Regions from separate parts of the Paenibacillus sp. B46(2026) genome, predicted to be linked through region 2. Evidence: a T-box and tRNA genes for the amino acid it is inferred to sense, from the RefSeq annotation. Region 2 holds a T-box; the other holds one or more tRNA genes.
The links. The T-box of region 2 lies ahead of AC1S8V_RS23475 (valine--tRNA ligase). A T-box ahead of a tRNA ligase gene usually reads a tRNA of that ligase, here a tRNA-Val.

Region 1: it encodes a tRNA-Val, which carries the amino acid that the T-box ahead of AC1S8V_RS23475 (valine--tRNA ligase) is inferred to sense. The anticodon was not compared.

The regions. Positions count from the first base shown of each region.
Region 1 covers NZ_CM165907.1:4,529,435-4,538,440, forward strand. Annotated here, with positions in the region: gene AC1S8V_RS20275 (organic hydroperoxide resistance protein) at 193-612, opposite strand; gene AC1S8V_RS20280 (hypothetical protein) at 865-1,551, opposite strand; gene AC1S8V_RS20285 (hypothetical protein) at 1,554-2,552, opposite strand; gene AC1S8V_RS20290 (hypothetical protein) at 2,539-2,811, opposite strand; gene AC1S8V_RS20295 (M1 family metallopeptidase) at 3,031-5,244, opposite strand; tRNA gene AC1S8V_RS20300 (tRNA-Val) at 5,484-5,555, opposite strand; gene AC1S8V_RS20305 (hypothetical protein) at 5,760-6,017, shown strand; gene AC1S8V_RS20310 (GNAT family N-acetyltransferase) at 6,256-6,699, shown strand; gene AC1S8V_RS20315 (DUF3892 domain-containing protein) at 6,813-7,049, shown strand; gene AC1S8V_RS20320 (hypothetical protein) at 7,121-7,402, opposite strand; gene AC1S8V_RS20325 (hypothetical protein) at 7,386-7,607, opposite strand; gene AC1S8V_RS20330 (DUF3889 domain-containing protein) at 7,803-8,123, opposite strand; gene AC1S8V_RS20335 (hypothetical protein) at 8,188-8,496, opposite strand; gene AC1S8V_RS20340 (manganese catalase family protein) at 8,755-9,006, shown strand, end outside.
Region 2 covers NZ_CM165907.1:5,280,853-5,289,858, forward strand. Annotated here, with positions in the region: gene AC1S8V_RS23470 (bifunctional folylpolyglutamate synthase/dihydrofolate synthase) at 1-212, opposite strand, end outside; gene AC1S8V_RS23475 (valine--tRNA ligase) at 292-2,958, opposite strand; T-box leader at 3,019-3,300, opposite strand; gene AC1S8V_RS23480 (LysM peptidoglycan-binding domain-containing protein) at 3,457-5,001, opposite strand; gene AC1S8V_RS23485 (RluA family pseudouridine synthase) at 5,376-6,275, opposite strand; gene hemL (glutamate-1-semialdehyde 2,1-aminomutase) at 6,272-7,576, opposite strand; gene hemB (porphobilinogen synthase) at 7,603-8,604, opposite strand; gene cobA (uroporphyrinogen-III C-methyltransferase) at 8,707-9,006, opposite strand, start outside.

The sequences.
Region 1 (9,006 bases), 750 kb from region 2:
TTGCATCCTCCTTTAAGTTTTGAATCTTTATATCTATAATATACCCCAACGGGGTATATTTCAACCATAATGGCTCCTTCGTTACTTGATTGAAAAAATAAAAAACACCTTCACATTTACCTCTCTTGTAAAGGGGCAGCTTTGTAAAGGTGTCTTTTGAGTTTTAAATATACGTTTTATAGGACTTTATAATTACGCCAATTCCACGTTAACTTTGACGTTACCTTTGATCCCTTTGGAGTACGGGCAGTAGTCGTGAGCAAGTTTCACAAATTTATGCGCTGTTTCCTCATCCAGTCCCTCGATCTTCACCTCAAGCTCAACTTCCAACTTCACGCCATTATCTGTAGGGTCAGTAACCAGCGCTACCGTTGCAGATACCGTACTTCTCTCAATAGTGACATTGTGTTTCTTCAATTGAAACTCCAACGCGGAGTTAAAACAAGCACTATATCCCGCTGCAAACAGTTGCTCCGGATTCGTAGCCGTTGTTACTTTGCCTCCAAGCTCGGGGGGTGCAGCAACATCCAACATAAACACGTTATCTGGGGATTGTACAATTCCTTGACGTCCGCCTGTATTGATTACTGTAGTTTCATATAATGTTTTCATGTGAAAGACTCCTCTTCGAATTTAATTTTATTGGTTAAACATGATTTCTTGTTTTTTGTTTTGCTAACAATTTGATTTTACACAATTTAATTGTGTTTGTAAATCATTATTTAAAAAAACTAAAAAGAAGCCGCTTACAGAGCGACTTCTACATATACCTTTTATCGTCAACACTGATCGTACACGATTATCCTTACGAACAGTCTCTATCGAAGACAGGACTATTGAAAATTGTTCTCTTCGTTATTCCAATCAGTTACTCCAGATATCAACCTTCACCTGTGCACATTTGAAATACTTGACCTCGGCCTTACTTGTGGTCAGTTTCAACAGACATTGCAGTTCTCCATGTTGGAACAACCCACCGCTAAGGTCAGCAGCAACACCTCCATACTGATCATCCGCACCAAGCCACACGGAAGGTCTTTCGAACCCAGCCGAGAACTGCAACCCGGTGCAGAGCAGCACTGTCAGGTTCTTTCGGTTCTGTGCCTCATCTCCCGCCACACCCTGCGTGGTGAAGAACACCATATTTTGCTTAAAATCCGTGTACGTTCCGTCTGCTTTATAGGCACGGACCATACCATACTTCTGATTGACGTTCTGAAAAAAGGTGATTCCTGCTTTGCTATCCTTTGATTTAATACCGACCTGAACCGAGATACCAATATTCCCGTTCAATTGCAGCGCTTCAACAGTGACCGCAATAGCGGTTACTTTCGAGCTGTCAATCAGATGTTTCATTTTCAACTCTGCCGTGCCTCCTGCCGTTGCCGGTGTTGTAACTGTTACGGTTCCTCTGTCGGGCAAAGGCTCAAACGTAGGGGTACCTACCACCTCCACCCAATCCGGTAACGTTCCGTAAAGAAAATCGGCCACAAGCTGTTTGTGGACCTTTCCAAAGGGCACGATCTGACCGGCTGCATCACGTATAACCATCTCTACACCCCCACCGAATAGGCTACACCGATATTATCATCGGTATTGTAATACACGTACACTACACCGTCCATAACGGATACCATCAAGGATTGCATATTCGTCGTCTCCCAACTCAATGCCGGAAAATATATATCTGAAGGTTTTTCCAGCAGTTGACGAAAGTCTGGGCTGATCTTGGCAATGGCAGGCCGAGCTACAGTCGTAACCCCACCGGAAGCATAAGCCGATAACATACCCAGCCACCACATGCTCCCTTTGTACATAAATACACCAGCATTGGGTCTCGAAATGTTTTCTCCCGCTGTTAAAGTTGCATCATTACCACCCATTAATGGTCTTGGATCAGCTAACCAGTTACGTCCGTCATGAGAATACCAAATACATTTACGGCCAAAGTCACCACCGCCCATCACCGAGAAACCGATCCATTTGCCGCCATTTCTGAAGCACGAGAAGTATCCGGTATGACCATCACCTGGGAAACCGGGAGGTTTGTCCAGAATCAGACCCACTCTTGTCCAGTTAATCATATCTACAGAGGTCGCAAGTGCCGTCGATTGATTGATCCCAAGTCCGTTTTGTTGATAATACATGAAGAACAATTGTTCTTCATCGTTCCAGATCACAAATGGAGTTTCCGTTGAATTCCCAACCACGGTATCGAGGTACACCTGTCCGTGTTTGGTCCATGGTCCTGTCGGACTGTTGGAATAAGCAAGTCCAATTCCACCGATACGATTATGATTGGTAGAATACGTAGCATAATAATCTGCTTTTGCATCAGGAATAAGCCCCTTCACCTTGATCGCCCGAAACCAATAGATCGATTGAAGACCTGCCATTGCAGCGGTATACATAGGATTGTCCATTTTTTTATCAAATTGAGGCGTGTACATCCGTCTGGATTCTGCATCGCAATAATCGTAAGGCGCAATAGCCCTGTTTGCCTTCATCGCTGCATCGAGTGCTGCCTGAGCAATATTTTCAGTCATAGACATGGGAACTCAACTCCTTGGTAAGCAGGGTATTACCATTTACCGGTCGCGTATATAAAACATCCGAAGTGTCCTTAAATAGGATTAAAAAATCAACAACATTACCCTCATTCACAGCTGGCTCCTGAGTAACACGAATGATAGGGCGAATTCTAGCACTATATGAATACGCTTTCATTTTGTTCATTCCTTTACTTCCTTTACAGTTGTAATCAGCAACTGTCCCTTTCATTGGTACGCCCGGATAATGTTGATCCTTCATATTAATCCCTCCTATTGTTTACTCCCGATAAGTATATTCATGAAGTTGCCTTTCTGTTAAAGCATTATGCCCATCTTGCAGCCTATTATTCTAAGTCTGGTTTGCATACTACCAACGGTTTGCTTATGTTAAACATGACTAAACAGGCTAACCAATAAGAATTGGCTAACCTGTTTGAACGAAGAAACTGCACTATAGATGTTTTCTTAAACCAATGACTTATTCCACCGCAAAAAGTGAAGATAAGGGATTCGCCACTTTTTTATCGGATTTCTCTTTGCCTTGGTTATCCAATACATAGTACTGGTAAAAATCGTTAGTGAATCCGATAGACTCCTGCATTTTCTGTTTAAAAGATTCAAATGCCGCATCACTCAGATGATCCTCATTCCAGAAATAGTGAAGCATCAATCGATTCTGGTTATAGGGATGTTTGGTTACGTATGCGCCAGCGACGAGAGGTTGATTCATCGTATTCTTCCAAGGAAACCCCGTCTGTTTCGCCCGGTCGATTATGTTGAATTTTAAAGCCTGTACCAGTCCGTTTGACTTTGCATTGCCAATGACAATAAGGTTGCTGTTGCCGATCTCTTTTTTCATCTTTTGCTTCAGTTCACGACGATCCCTAACCACATCATACTTCACACCGCTCATATCCAAAAATGAGGTCAGCTGACTCACGATTGCTTCCTGCTGCTTGTCTGCTATCTTGCTTACCCGATCACTGAGCACAATGGTTAAACGCTCACCTTGAAGAACTTTATCCATCATGCGGTTCATGACTTCAAAAGGTAAATCCGGAATCAGTTTCATGACTGTCTGATACTGTAATTGAAAAACGTCATGGAAATAGGCGGTTCGCTCTTCCATCGATAGCTGGTATTCAGGCTTCAACACAAAATTAGGTTTATATAGTGCTGTCTCCATTTCCATACGCTGTTCTTTTCCGAGCACATCTTCGATGGTATGAAGAAGTCCATCAATCGTCGCATTTTGGTACACATATCGCTTGAAATATTCTTTCATAAAGTGATCAAACTTCTCTTCACCGACGGAGCGGTAAAGCTGGTATATCGCTTGTCGTCCTTTTTGATAGAAGACCAAACTAGCCAAGTCCTCTACTTCATCATTCGTTGACGCAATCGCCACCTCTACGGATGAATCATCAAATTGTAAGGATCTAAAACCATTAAGCTTGTCTCCGTGTTTCTCGGCAAAATAGACCATCGAAAAATCTGCAATTCCTTCATCCAGGAAGGATTCTGTCTCCGAATTATTACCGATCAATGCATGGAACCACTGATGTGCTATTTCATGAACAAATGTTGTATCTTCTTCTGGAACAGCACCGTCATGAATCTGTCCCATCTGAATGAGCCTCGCATACTCCACAGCAACGCCTTGTACATACGTCTCGACAATTCGGAACTCCGGATAGGGATACTTGCCATATTTCTCACTATAAAAATCGATGACCTTGAATGCCTGATTAATGTACCGCTCAACTATCTCTTTCTTGGATGGACCATCGTTGTAATAATAGTATTCCACCGTCAGACCGTTACGGGTAGCGCGCTCCACTTGAAGATTAGGACTTGCAAAGAAAACAAACTCTCTCGTATTCTCGGCTACAGCAGACACAATCTTACGTCCATGTTCTGTACTGTCACGAGTGGTGATCATACCCGGCATGGCTACCTGATATTCATCAGGAACATTTAATTGAACCTCAAAATCCGATGAGGTGTAATAATCGCTCTCAAATGTTCGACTATACGGTGCCTTGTTCCACTGATGCTTAACCTCGTCGTATACAGACATCACCGGGAACCAGTGTGCACCATTGATCATGTCCTTGTAATAGGAAACTCGCTGTGAGCCATAGGGTATATTCAGATGAAATTCCAGTTGGAATATTACGGATTCGCCTGGTTGAACGGGCTCTTTCAACTGCACGGTCAAGACTTGGTTTTCCTTATGGAAATCCAGCGATTGGCTATCTGCGGTTACAGCCTGAATATCGATGCCTCCAAGGAAATCTTCCGGTTTCTTATCCGGATTATTGGTGCTGATCATTTCATTATCTTGTTGAAACATGGTCGCCTGTGTAGACTTGGAGAGGTTCGCATCAGCATAGGTATGAAGGACCAGCTGCTGGAGTGTATCCTTGCTTGTGTTGCGATACGTAACCTTCTCGCTCCCCTGGATCGTCATGTCCTTCTCATTCAGCCGAGCCTGGATCTGGTATTGAATCGGGGTCTGCTCCAAGAAGTCTTTCTGTGTGTTATCTATCTTCGTAGATACAGGTGCTGGGACTGCTTCCGCGGCAACAAGCCCCATGTTGGCAAGTGGGCTTGTTGCCAGTATTAAGGCCAGTGTACCCGCCATCCCTACTCTCACTAATTTTGACGTGAATGGACTTGAATAATTCATAAATTCTCTCCTTTTCATGTTCTATATTGACCTCAGAACCAAGTATAGAAGACGAACCTTACGCTGAATTTATGTTTTATTTAAGTTTTGTTTAAAAAAGAGGAAGAGAAATTGTGCCACTAAAATTTATTATCAACAAAAACCACCTACACATATTATTGGAGGTAGCCATATTACTACAAAAAAACAACCCCTCTTGAGATATAATTCTCAAAAGAAGTTGCCTTTAATTTTCCATATAGGACGAGTGGGGATCGAACCCACGACCCTTACCCTGTCAAGATAATGCTCTCCCGCTGAGCTATCGCCCTGTAATAATTAAGATGTATCAATCGCGCTCATACTACTATACTTAGCTGAGCTAACAGATCATGATATATAATTGTTTCCCAATCAAGTAACAGTATCATATCAAGTAACCGTGTTCATTGTCAATGATTTATTTAGTTATAATTAACCCGAAATGGTGCACAATAAAGGAAAGATTACCATTTCTACAACGAGGTGAATTCCCTATGAGAAACATAACAAAACGGTCAAAATCCAATAAACATACATTTACCAAATGCTTCTTCCCCTTCGCTGGGCTTGTGATTCTCATTACAACCGTTACTGGTTGCGGCTTGGAGAGGGATGAACATACAGTTCAATTCCAACAATTACAACAGCCCAATGAAAATGGTGAATCTCTGCCCGTCTGGCTGGACGTATACTCCAAATCTGTGATTCAGGATGTATATTCTCCGCGAGGAAGCAGTGAAGTCTTGCCGTGAAGCTTAACAGGTGAATTACTCATCTTCATCCCACTTGCGTGAGTATGCTTTCTTGGTCACGTAATACAACAGAGCAATCATTCCCGCCGACATAAGCAATGTAATTACCATGATGCCTGCCATGCCCATCACTAGCCCCTCCTCTCCCAATATGTTCCAGACTCCACTATACAGGAAAAACATTTTTTTGTATAATTCAGTCTGATATGTCGCGCAAGAGCAGAAAGAAGGAATGGAATTGGCAGCTGAGATTAGTTATGTATCGACAGAAGAACAACTGGAGCAAGCCCTGGGAATTCGACATCACGTTTTTGTGATTGAGCAACAGGTGCCTGCCGAGATTGAGATCGATCAATACGATGTCATCAGTCCGGATGTGCATCATGTATTGTTAAGTACGGATGGGCAAGCTGTAGCCACAGGACGTTTGATCTACTACAGCAAGGATACTGCCAAAATGCAGCGGATCGCGGTGCTTGAGTCTCATCGTTCATTCGGTTATGGACGTGTGCTTCTGTTGGCCATGGAGGAACGGGCACGTGAACTCGGCTTATCCTATTCTGTACTGGATGCTCAATGTCAGGCACAGAAATTCTATGAAAAACTGGGCTATGAAGTGATTTCGGAAGAACCTTTTTATGATGCAGATATTCTGCATGTTCGTATGAAAAAGAGCTTGTAAAACCTCGACGTTGGCAGGTCTTTATCAGCATATGGTGCATACTTCCGAGGAATTCGGATAGGCTAATCAGGTAAACAGATTCCTATCTCGTCATATAAGGAGAGTGTGACATCATGGATCAAACGACACGCGAGAGTTTCACAGCCGTACAGAAAAATGGCGACGGTGACCTGACAGCATTTCAGACTTCAGCAGGACGTGTACTGGATTACCAGCAGGCACTTGCAGAAGTAAAGGCTGGCGCTATTGCCGGCGTGAATGTATTTAAAGGCAAGGATGGAGAAATGTACATTCGCGGCGATGCCGACGGCAACCCAACCAACAACCTGGACCAACTTCCCCATTTCTAAAATAGATGTACACGGTACATGTGACACAGTAAGCGCCGATCCGGTTATCCGGGTTGGCGTTTCTTATTTCATTAGTAGTCCGTAAAATATTTTACGGAGTCCCCGGAAGGCTGGTTTTTGCGAATTGGCTGTTGTACCTGTTCCCATGCCTGCAAAATCTGTATACCTTCGAGAGTAGAACGGTTCTCCCACGCGATGTGCCCGGTGCGTTCAAGCTCCAGCAATGACTCATGAATGTAAGCTCTGCTTCGTCCCGTCTTGTTCTCCAATTCATCCATACGCGGTAATCGGCGCCGTTGTCCTGCATAGTTCACCATAATTCGCAAAATCTTGCGTTCAAAGTCGTTCAGCATACTTTACCTCCCCATTCAAATCGGTAACAGGACGCCATGCCAGAATACCTTGTTCCAGAAATGTTCGGGGTGAGCCTTCTTTTCCTGCTGATGCTCTAATCATTCCGCCACGTACACTGTTAATTCGAATCTGTCGCTGCGTAATCTGCCCTGCACGATCCATGTAGACAAGCTCCACCATCTGGCCAATATATTTCCCTAGCATAATCATCCCTCCGATAAGAACATTTGTTTGTATTTCATATTATATGCGAACATAAGTTCTTTATTCAATAGTAAAAAAAGGATTTTATAAAATAAAAAAACCAGACTTTCACCTTAGAGATTAAGGCAGTCTGGTTCAACCCATAGTGCTGCTGATATGAAAACATGACTTGTAATGACCAAGTTCAGTAACGGATCAGTGTCGATCCGATTCCGAAAATTGTACTTTCTTTAATTGCTGTGTTGATGGATTAAAATCAACATTCACATAGACTGCGAATTGCTTACCATCCTTAGCACGAACCCATAGCTTGAACTGTTCCCGGGATTGATCCGCGGTTAGAGAGATGCGACCGATATGCTTATAGTCCAAAATATCCACATTATACTTGGTCTGTGTTTCTTTGACCGCAATAATTCCCCACTTCGCATAATCAGGGACCCCGCCTCCAGTAGCCGAGGCTGTGGTAAATCCTGCCAAACTTAGAACCACCGTCATTAGTGTAACGATGAGCATTTTCAAGTTGCACTCACTCCTTGGGCAATAGGTTTCCTGTTATCCTGCCCGTCCGGGTTATATTTTACACGAATAAACGAAAGATCCAGGCCAGTGGTCGTAAGGAAAAGGGAACGACATGGACAAGCCGATCAAACGAATCAGGAGGCCCTGTCTGGAAGCTAATACCCCAGTCACCTGAAAAAAAGTGTTGTTGTATCTGCGGCTCCGGAGGACGTTCCAACCCATATTTCTTTTCAAGTAGCTGCCTCGTTTCCTCATCCACCTGAACCTCGTTCGTAACAACGTATGCTGTGACAGGCTCGCTGCTTATGTACATCAGAATCATTAGAAACATCACAATCCGAACTATTTTTATCCAATGCTTGTTCATCTCTTACTCCTTTATGGATTCATGACTTTCTTGTAACTTGAAGACCCATTTGAATGTCTGATTATACATAAAATCCATCGAATTGGAAATAACAAATGGAAGAAGAGATGAGGCATCTGATATGTAATACTTAAGTCCCATTTGGTTGATTTTATGTTTAAAAAAGGGGATAACCGTGTAATGAGCCATGACAGAATGACTTCACGATCTGAATACTTACGTGATCTGTAACACCACATTCGAGGAGGTTATCCCTATATGTTCAAACGCTTGGATGAAATCCTGATTGAGATTCCTAATGTCGAAAAGCCAGATCCGAATGCAGCAGCAGCCATACAAGAATTGCTCGGTGGCAAATTCGGAGAAATGTCAACGTTGAACAACTACCTCTATCAATCGTTTAATTTTCGCTCCAAAGAAAAGTTGAAGCCCTTCTATGACCTCGTCATGAGTATCACGGCCGAAGAATTGGGTCATGTTGAACTCGTGTCTCATGGCATTAACAAATGC
Region 2 (9,006 bases):
GTCAAAAAAGCGCAAGTCGAACCTTTACCGTTCGTTCCCGCGACATGAATAAATTTAAGACGTTGGTGTGGATTGCCCAACATGGACATCAGACTCTCGATTCGTTCCAATCCAGGTCGAATGCCAAAAGGAATAAGGCCATTGATCCAGTCCACGGCCTCGTTATACGTAAGTAAAGGAGCTGCTGCATCTGTCCCGTCTAATTGCGTCATCTGATTCACCTTCGGTCCCGAGTTTGATTGAAAAAAGCGGCCGGATGGCATAATAGCTCTCCATCCGACCCAGATATATTTAACCTTTCAGTTCCTTGATACGTGCAATCACTTTATCCCGTTTATCGGAATAATCTGCTTGCTTGGCGCGCTCTTCCTCAATAACCTTCGCAGGAGCTTTGGCTACAAAGCCTTCATTCGCCAGCTTTTTCTCCACACGGAGTACTTCGCCCTCAAGGTTCTGCAACTCTTTCTCCAGGCGAGCCACTTCCTGCTCGATATCAATAAGACCTGCCAGTGGCAAGTATAGCTCTGCCCCCGTAATGATCGCAGTCATTGCCTTATCCGGTGAGCTTAGCTCCAGCCCACTATCGAATTCGGACGTATTACAGAAACGTTTGATGTAGTGACTGTTACGCTCAATGATGCTGGACGTCTCAGCACTATTTGCTTTGACCATCAACTCGATCTTTTTGCTCATCGGCACGTTCACTTCTGCACGAATGTTTCGAACTGCACGAATGGTATCCATGAGCAGGTTCATCTCGGCAACAGCCTCTGGATTCTCGAGAGCAGGATCATATACCGGCCATGCTGCCAGCGTAATGGTCTCACCTTCATGCGGCAGATGCTGCCAGATCTCTTCGGAGATGTATGGCATAAACGGATGAATCAGGCGCATGGTCTGATCCAGCACATAAGCAAGCACGGATTGTGTTTTCTTCTTGGCAATCGGATCTTCCCCGTAGAAGGACAGCTTAGCAAACTCAATGTACCAGTCACACAGGTCATCCCAGATAAAGTTATACAGCACACGACCCGTTTCCCCAAATTCATACGCTTCGATTAGACGCGTAATATCGCGGGAAGTTTCGTTCAGACGATGCAAAATCCAATAATCCGCTGTGCCAAGCTCTCCGCTAATGTCACGTTCCTCATAGGTGAATCCTTCCAGATTCATCAATGCAAAGCGCGAAGCATTCCAGATCTTGTTGGCAAAGTTACGAGCCTGCTCCACCCGCTCCCAACGGAAACGCAAATCCTGACCTGGCGTGCTGCTGGTTGAGATCATGTAACGCATTGCATCTGCGCCGTATTTCTCAATCACATCCAGCGGGTCTACACCATTGCCCAGTGATTTGGACATTTTACGTCCATCTGCGTCACGGACAAGACCATGCATCAGCACATCCTTGAACGGAATCTCATCGGTGAATTCCAATGCAGTGAAAATCATACGTGCAACCCAGAAATATATGATGTCATACCCTGTCACAAGTACACTTGTCGGATAATAACGTTTCAAGTCTTCTGTATCTTCCGGCCAGCCCAGTGTGGAGAACGGCCATAAGCCGGAGCTGAACCAAGTATCGAGTACGTCTTCGTCCTGTCTGAGCTTGCGGCCAGCATTCTCTGGCAGCGTTGTCGGATCTTCAGCAGATACGATGATTTCACCCGTTTCCTCATCATACCAGGCAGGAATACGATGTCCCCACCACAGTTGACGGGAAATACACCAGTCACGAACGTTCTCAATCCAGTTCAGATAGGTTTTCTCAAAACGGTCTGGAACAAAATTAACCCCTTCGCCACTCTGTTGCTTCTGGATCGCTCTCTCTGCAAGTGGCTTCATCTCAACAAACCACTGGGTAGAGAGATACGGTTCAACAATGGCTCCGGTACGTTCACTGTGTCCAACCTGATGCGTGTGATCCTCAATGTTGATCAATACGCCCTGCTCTTGCAAATCAGCAACAATCTGCTTGCGGCAGTCACTGCGATCCAGTCCCTGATACTTGCCGGCCTCAGCATTCATTGTGCCGCTCTCATCCATGACCGTAATTTGAGGCAGATCATGACGAAGACCTACTTCAAAGTCATTCGGATCATGCGCAGGCGTAATTTTAACTGCACCACTTCCGAACTCTTTATCCACATAATCATCAGCGATAATTGGAATTTCTCTTCCGATGATAGGCAGTACAAGTACTTTACCAATCATATCTGCATAACGCTCATCCTTCGGATGAACAGCAACCGCTGTATCGCCCAGCATCGTTTCAGGACGCGTTGTTGCCACGGTAACGTAACCACTTCCGTCTTTGAGAGGGTAACGCAGATGGTACAAGTGACCTTGAACCTCTTTATATTCAACCTCAATGTCGGACAGAGCTGTCCGGTTCACCGGGTCCCAGTTAATAATCCGTTTGCCTCGGTAAATAAGGCCTTTTTCATATAATTGAACAAATACTTTGCGAACCGCTTGGGACAGACCTTCATCCAGCGTAAAACGTTCACGTGAGTAATCAAGCGACAATCCCATTTTGCCCCATTGCTGACGAATGGTAGTGGCATATTGATCTTTCCAGTCCCATACTTTCTCCAAAAACTTCTCGCGTCCCAGATCATAACGCGTCAGACCTTCTTCACGCAGTTTCTGCTCCACTTTGGTTTGGGTAGCAATGCCTGCATGGTCGGAACCCGGAAGCCACAGTGCATCATAGCCCTGCATCCGTTTCGTACGGATCAGTATATCCTGCAGTGTAAAATCGAGTGCATGCCCGATGTGCAGCATCCCGGTCACATTCGGGGGTGGGATAACAATCGTGTAGGGCTCGGCATCTTTACGTTGACCGGCTTTGAAATATCCACGTTCCATCCAGGTGGAGTACCATTTATCCTCTGCCGCCTTTGGATCGTAAGTGGTCGGCATTTCTGTTGCAGCTGATTTTTTTTCCTCAGACATGTGTCATTCCTCCGTTACTTATCATCTTCGCCAAAAAAAACAAAAAAAACCTTTCATCCATCAAAGGACGAAAGGTTAGCTTTCGCGGTACCACCTTTGTTTCACGCAGACAGCGAGATAGACTTCACCCTCTGTACATGACGTGACACTTCAAGCAGATAACGGCTGCGACCGGCCCATCCTACCTCAGAAATAAATGACGATAAATCTCATTCATCCCTTGTATTCAAACAGGCAACTCCCGGGCGACTTCGATCAGTTGGTTCCTGCGGAATCTCACAGCGCTACAATTCCACTCTCTGATAGGTCATACTGTCTACTACTCCCGTTCCACGTTGTTCTTCAAAAAACCTACACACATCATACCTTGCTCGTGCGCGATAGTCAACCTGACAACAGCGGAAAAAGAGCGCTGGAATGCAGGTTTAGGACGAATCATGCAAAAACCCGTAATCCTCAAGGGGATCACGGGTCCTAACGAAGGCTTTTAACTACGGATTAAGGAATGTACAATATCTGACCTTCTTCCACAACCTGTTCAGATAATCGGTTATACAACTGAAGTTCCCTCGTGCTCAATTGGTATCGATCTGCAATGGCATCAAGTGTATCTTCTCGCTGGACGATACACAGTTTCACTTTGCGGAATGGGGTCTGATCCACGATCGTCCCCAGGAACAGATTCTTCCACTCCACTTCATCAGGAGGGTACGTTTCTTCCTGTACCACAACACCCGCAGGAACCTCATCACCTCGCTCCACTTCAGCATCGCGTGCCGCTCTGCCAGAGGATAACAAGGAAGAGATACCTACGCCCTCTTCTTGCCGTGGTGCGGATTCTTTCTTGCTGCCAAAAGCAACCTTAAGCTCCGGCTTGTCTTCCGTCTCCCCCACAGGTTCAGGAACAAATGCTTCGTTCTGCACAAACTCGTCTACCCCATTCGCTTCAAAGGACGGCCGGTCTTCCTCCGCATTGTCTGGTTCGGACGAAGCAAATACACCCTGCCAGTTCTCAGCCTGTGATTCCACCGGAACATCGGCAACGGCTGGGTTCTCCTGTTGAGGTACAGATCTTGCTGATTCGAAGTGCCATACATCCGGTGCATCCGGTACACTCTGTGGTGCCAACTCATCAGATGATTGTGCAGCCAGCTCAGAGGTTTCTTGATCTGGACTTCTCGGGTTCGCAGGCAATGCATCCACGGAAGGCTCAGACCACACAGAAGACTCTTCTTCCAGAGGTAGCAATGGTTCCGACTCAGGGTAAGAAGCTAAACGATCAGCGGTCTCAGCCATAAATGACGAGATTGGAGTAGGTTCGCTGTATTGTTCATGGGATGCCAATTCATCTCCATCCGCTGTCAGAGATGCGAGATCTTCGTTTGCATCAGGTTGTCTGTTTTCGTTAGCGTATTCCGTACTTTGCTCCTCAGATTGAAGTGAATCGGCCGAAGACGCATTCGCATATTCCTGCAGATCAGCGAATTCCGGGGCACCATATGCAAGTTCTGCTGCATTCGCAAGTCTCTCTTCCTCACTCCGCTGGAGCAGATACTCTTGTGCAAATGTATTGGGATCGCTACCTGTCTGTGCTGCTTCATCGGAACGGTTGGATTGCTGAGCATCAGGTGAATGAACAACTGTAAACTCATCTGCTGACCACACTTGTGGCTCCTCAACAGGAAAACCCTCGATGCCTCGCAGCGACAACACGCCTGTAATGTTCAGACTTCGATTGGATAACAGATCCACGTCAAAATTTTCGATTTCGATGGAAATATCCTCAATCGATCTGACCCGGTTCAGAGGCACCGTGATCTCCACAGGAATGAAGTGTTTGAGCTCCTCTGAAGTCTCGTTCTCTCCTCTGTACGCACCTGTAAGTAAAAGATGCCCTCTTAACGTGGCATGATCATCCTGCCCTATGACTTGAATGCGCGGGTATAGTTCAATTTCCTCTAATTCCTCAATCGCAGGGACTCCCTCAGACAAATGAACGCGCTCATAAATATCGAACCGCAAACCATAAGGTTGATTCAACAAAGGTGGCGTCCTCCTTTCGGCATATGTTCACCATGATCCTTCTCATGGGACTGATCCATGGTCCAAATCCTTCGTTACCCCATCTATATGCCTTGAATGAGATGAGCATGCCACCTTTTGAAAAACCTTGCTATATAAAGCGAAATAGAGAATGTTGCACCTAGCCACTTCGATGACAGAATAACCTTCCGATCACTGTTATCCCCAGATTTTTTTGATTCCCTTCTTCAAAGGGAAAATCCGGGGATAGCTTATGCTTCCGAAGCAGCTTTCTTTCAGAAAGCTTTTAGGCGAACGCTCCGCTTCTTCACGTTATTCTGTCCTCTCCGTTCTCGTGTAACTAGTCAGTCAAACTTATATAGTGTATTAATAAATTAACTCTCTCGCTCTGCCAATTGTGTGAAATCGGACGGCCAAGGGTCATTCACTTCAATCATAGCTCCAGTTAACGGGTGGCTAAACTTCAGCACTTCTCCGTGAAGCGCCTGCCTACCAATGGCATCCGCTCTACCTCCATACAAGGCATCACCAATAAGCGGGTGTCCAGCATAACTCAGGTGTACACGAATTTGGTGTGTGCGTCCTGTATCCAGCTTTAATCGTACAAGGGTGGCTCGTTTCCATACTTTGACGATCTCTACATGGGTAACAGCTTCCTGTCCACCTTCCGAGACACGTCTGCGCTGCTTGTGATGTCTGTCCTTGCCAATCGGAGCATCAATTTTGTGGAGTTCAAGGGGGAGTTGTCCCCCTGCAATGGCTACATAATGCCGGCCAATCTCTTTGCGCCGCATCGCTTCATCCAGTTTGGCGAGGGCAAAAGCATTTTTCGCATACAGGACAGGTCCGGTTGTATCCTCATCCAGTCGATGAACATGGCGTACACTCGCCTGAATTCCATTCATTTCATAATAGGAAGCAACCGCATGATCCAGCGTAACGGCCTGATCAGCACGGCTTCCATCCGGATGCAGTTTCATTCCTGCCGGTTTGTGCATAACCAGACAGAAATCATCCTCATACAACACATCCACATCAGCCCAGCGTGGTTCAACATCAATCGGCTGGGATGCAAAAAGGGCCAGCCGAAGCCGGTCCCCTGCAAGTTGTATTCCTCGGTTTGCTTTCAGCTGACGGAGCAGTTTCTCCGGGAACTGAAGCTCGGACAATAACCATTGCTCCGTAGCCATCTGTTTGTCCGAGCTGCCGGTTACGGCTTTTCCTGGCATCAGCTCAAGCCATTCCCCGCGGCGTTTCCAACTTTTGATCGTCATAGCGATTGAAGAGCTTTACGATTCGCCTCGATCGTATCGTCAATATCCTGCTCCGTGTGCACACCAGAGACAAACATGCCTTCGTATTGCGAAGGTGCAACACTCACACCTTGATCAATCATGGCGGCAAAATAACGACGGAATTGATCCAGATTGCTTTCTTTGGCAATATCATAGTTGGTTACGGGAACGGCACTGAAAAATGGACAAACCATGGAACCGACCCGGTTAATGGTTATCGCAACACCCGTCTCAGCTGCATTTTTCTCGAATCCGGCTTGCAGACGTGCAGACAGTGTCTCCAGACGGTCATAGACCTCTGGTGTTAACAATTTGAGCGTGGTATACCCTGCTGCCATAGCCAGCGGGTTCCCGCTTAGTGTACCTGCTTGATAGATCGGTCCCGTAGGAGCAATCTGTTCCATCAGATCCCGACGACCACCATAAGCACCAACGGGGAGTCCGCCACCGATAACTTTCCCCAGACAAGTCAGGTCAGGTGTAACCCCATACCGTCCCTGAGCACAGTTCAACCCTACGCGGAAACCGGTCATGACTTCGTCAAAAATAAGCAGGCTGCCATATTGCGTCGTCAAACTGCGCAGTCCTTCAAGGAAACCGGAAGCCGGAGGTACAACCCCCATGTTACCCGCCACAGGTTCTACAATAACAGCGGCCAGTTCTTCACCATAACGTTCAAAAGCAAGCATCACGGACTCCAGATCGTTATAAGGTACCGTAATGGTATTCACAGCTACGCCTTCAGGCACGCCTGGACTATCCGGTAGACCCAGTGTTGCAACACCTGAACCCGCCTTGATCAGCAAGCTGTCCGCATGTCCATGATATGATCCTTCAAACTTCAGAATTTTACTGCGTCCGGTTACCCCGCGTGCCAGTCGAATGGCACTCATCGTTGCTTCCGTACCGGAATTAACCATCCGTACGATATCGATAGAAGGTACACGCTCACAGACCAGTTTTGCCATCTCGGTCTCCAGCAAGGTAGGCGCACCAAAGCTTGTTCCTTTGAGGGCTGTCTCACGCAGAGCTTCTACAACTTCAGGGTGTGCATGTCCCATAATGAGTGGGCCCCATGATCCCACATAGTCAATAAAAACATTGCCATCAATATCGTAGATTTTGGACCCTTCGCCGCGTTCTGCATAGATCGGAGTAAGTCCCACCGATTTGAATGCGCGTACAGGGCTGTTCACACCCCCGGGTATGTACTGCTTAGCTTCCTCAAACGCGCTGCGTGAGCGCTCATCATTGCGACGATTACCTTGTTGTGCAGTCATGAATATCCTCCTTCATGTAATTTATTTTATTTCTCAGCCAACCAGCGTGAAGCGTCTTTTCCGTAGTAGGTAATGATCATATCTGCACCTGCGCGTTTCATGCTGAGCAGGATTTCCATGGCAACTTTTTTCTCATCGATCCAGCCTTGAATCGCGGCCGCCTTAACCATGGCATACTCGCCACTTACATTATAGGCAACAAGCGGAAGATCAAATTGATCCTTGATAGTGCGCATAACATCCAGATAGGAAAGGGATGGTTTTACCATCAACATGTCCGCTCCTTCCAGCACATCCGTTTCGGCTTCACGCAAAGCTTCACGTGCATTGGCCGGGTCCATCTGATACGACTTTCGGTCTCCGAATTGTGGTGTGGAATCCGCAGCTTCACGGAATGGACCATAGAATGCCGACGCGTATTTTACAGAGTAGGACATGATCGGAATGTGACTGAAGCCATTCTCATCGAGCCCGGCGCGTATCGCTTGTACAAATCCATCCATCATGTTGGATGGTGCAATAATGTCGGCTCCTGCTTTGGCTTGAGACACTGCCGTTTGCACGAGCAGATCCAGTGATTCATCATTTAACACATCTCCGCAGATATGACCGTCAATCTCCACGGTGTGTACCATACCGCAGTGACCGTGATCCGTGAATTCACACAGACAAGTATCCGCAACAACCAGCAATTCTGGATACCAGGATTTGATCAATCTCGTCGCTTCCTGCACAATGCCATCTTCAGCGAAGCCAGATGAACCCACACTGTCCTTCGTCTCCGGAATACCGAACAATAACACGGCTGGAATTCCCAGCTCGGCAATTTCCGTTACTTCCTCCTGAAGACGATCCAGCGAGAAACGGAATACGCCAGGCATGGATTTAATTTCAGATTTTACATTTTCTCCATACGTCACATAGATTGGTTGAATAAAGTCATCCACGGTTAGATGGGTCTCTCTGACCATATTGCGAATACCTGTGGATTGACGTAAACGGCGATGCCGTACAATCGGAAAACTCATACTTGTAAAACCTCCCTGAAATTTAAATAGAGCAAAAAGGGAAGCGCGCTGGGATCCTAACGAATTCAGCACGCTTCATATGTTGACATGATTACATGTGTATTAATTTCGAAGAGCGCCTTCCTTGATGCCTGTCCGTTTCCAGTCGCATAGAACTGTGATCAAGCTATCCATCGTTGCTTCCTCTGCCATCAGTGTAACCTTTAGTCCAGCGGCCTCTGCCGTCTTCGCTGTAACAGGTCCGATACATGCAACCTCCACATCTTTCAACAAAGGCAGTGGATCTTGCAATCCCATACGTTTCAACATACTCATGAAGTTGGTAACCGTTGATGAACTTGTAAAGGTCACCGCATGAATGCCACCTTCTTCAAGCAACTTAAGTAGTTCGTCATCATCCTC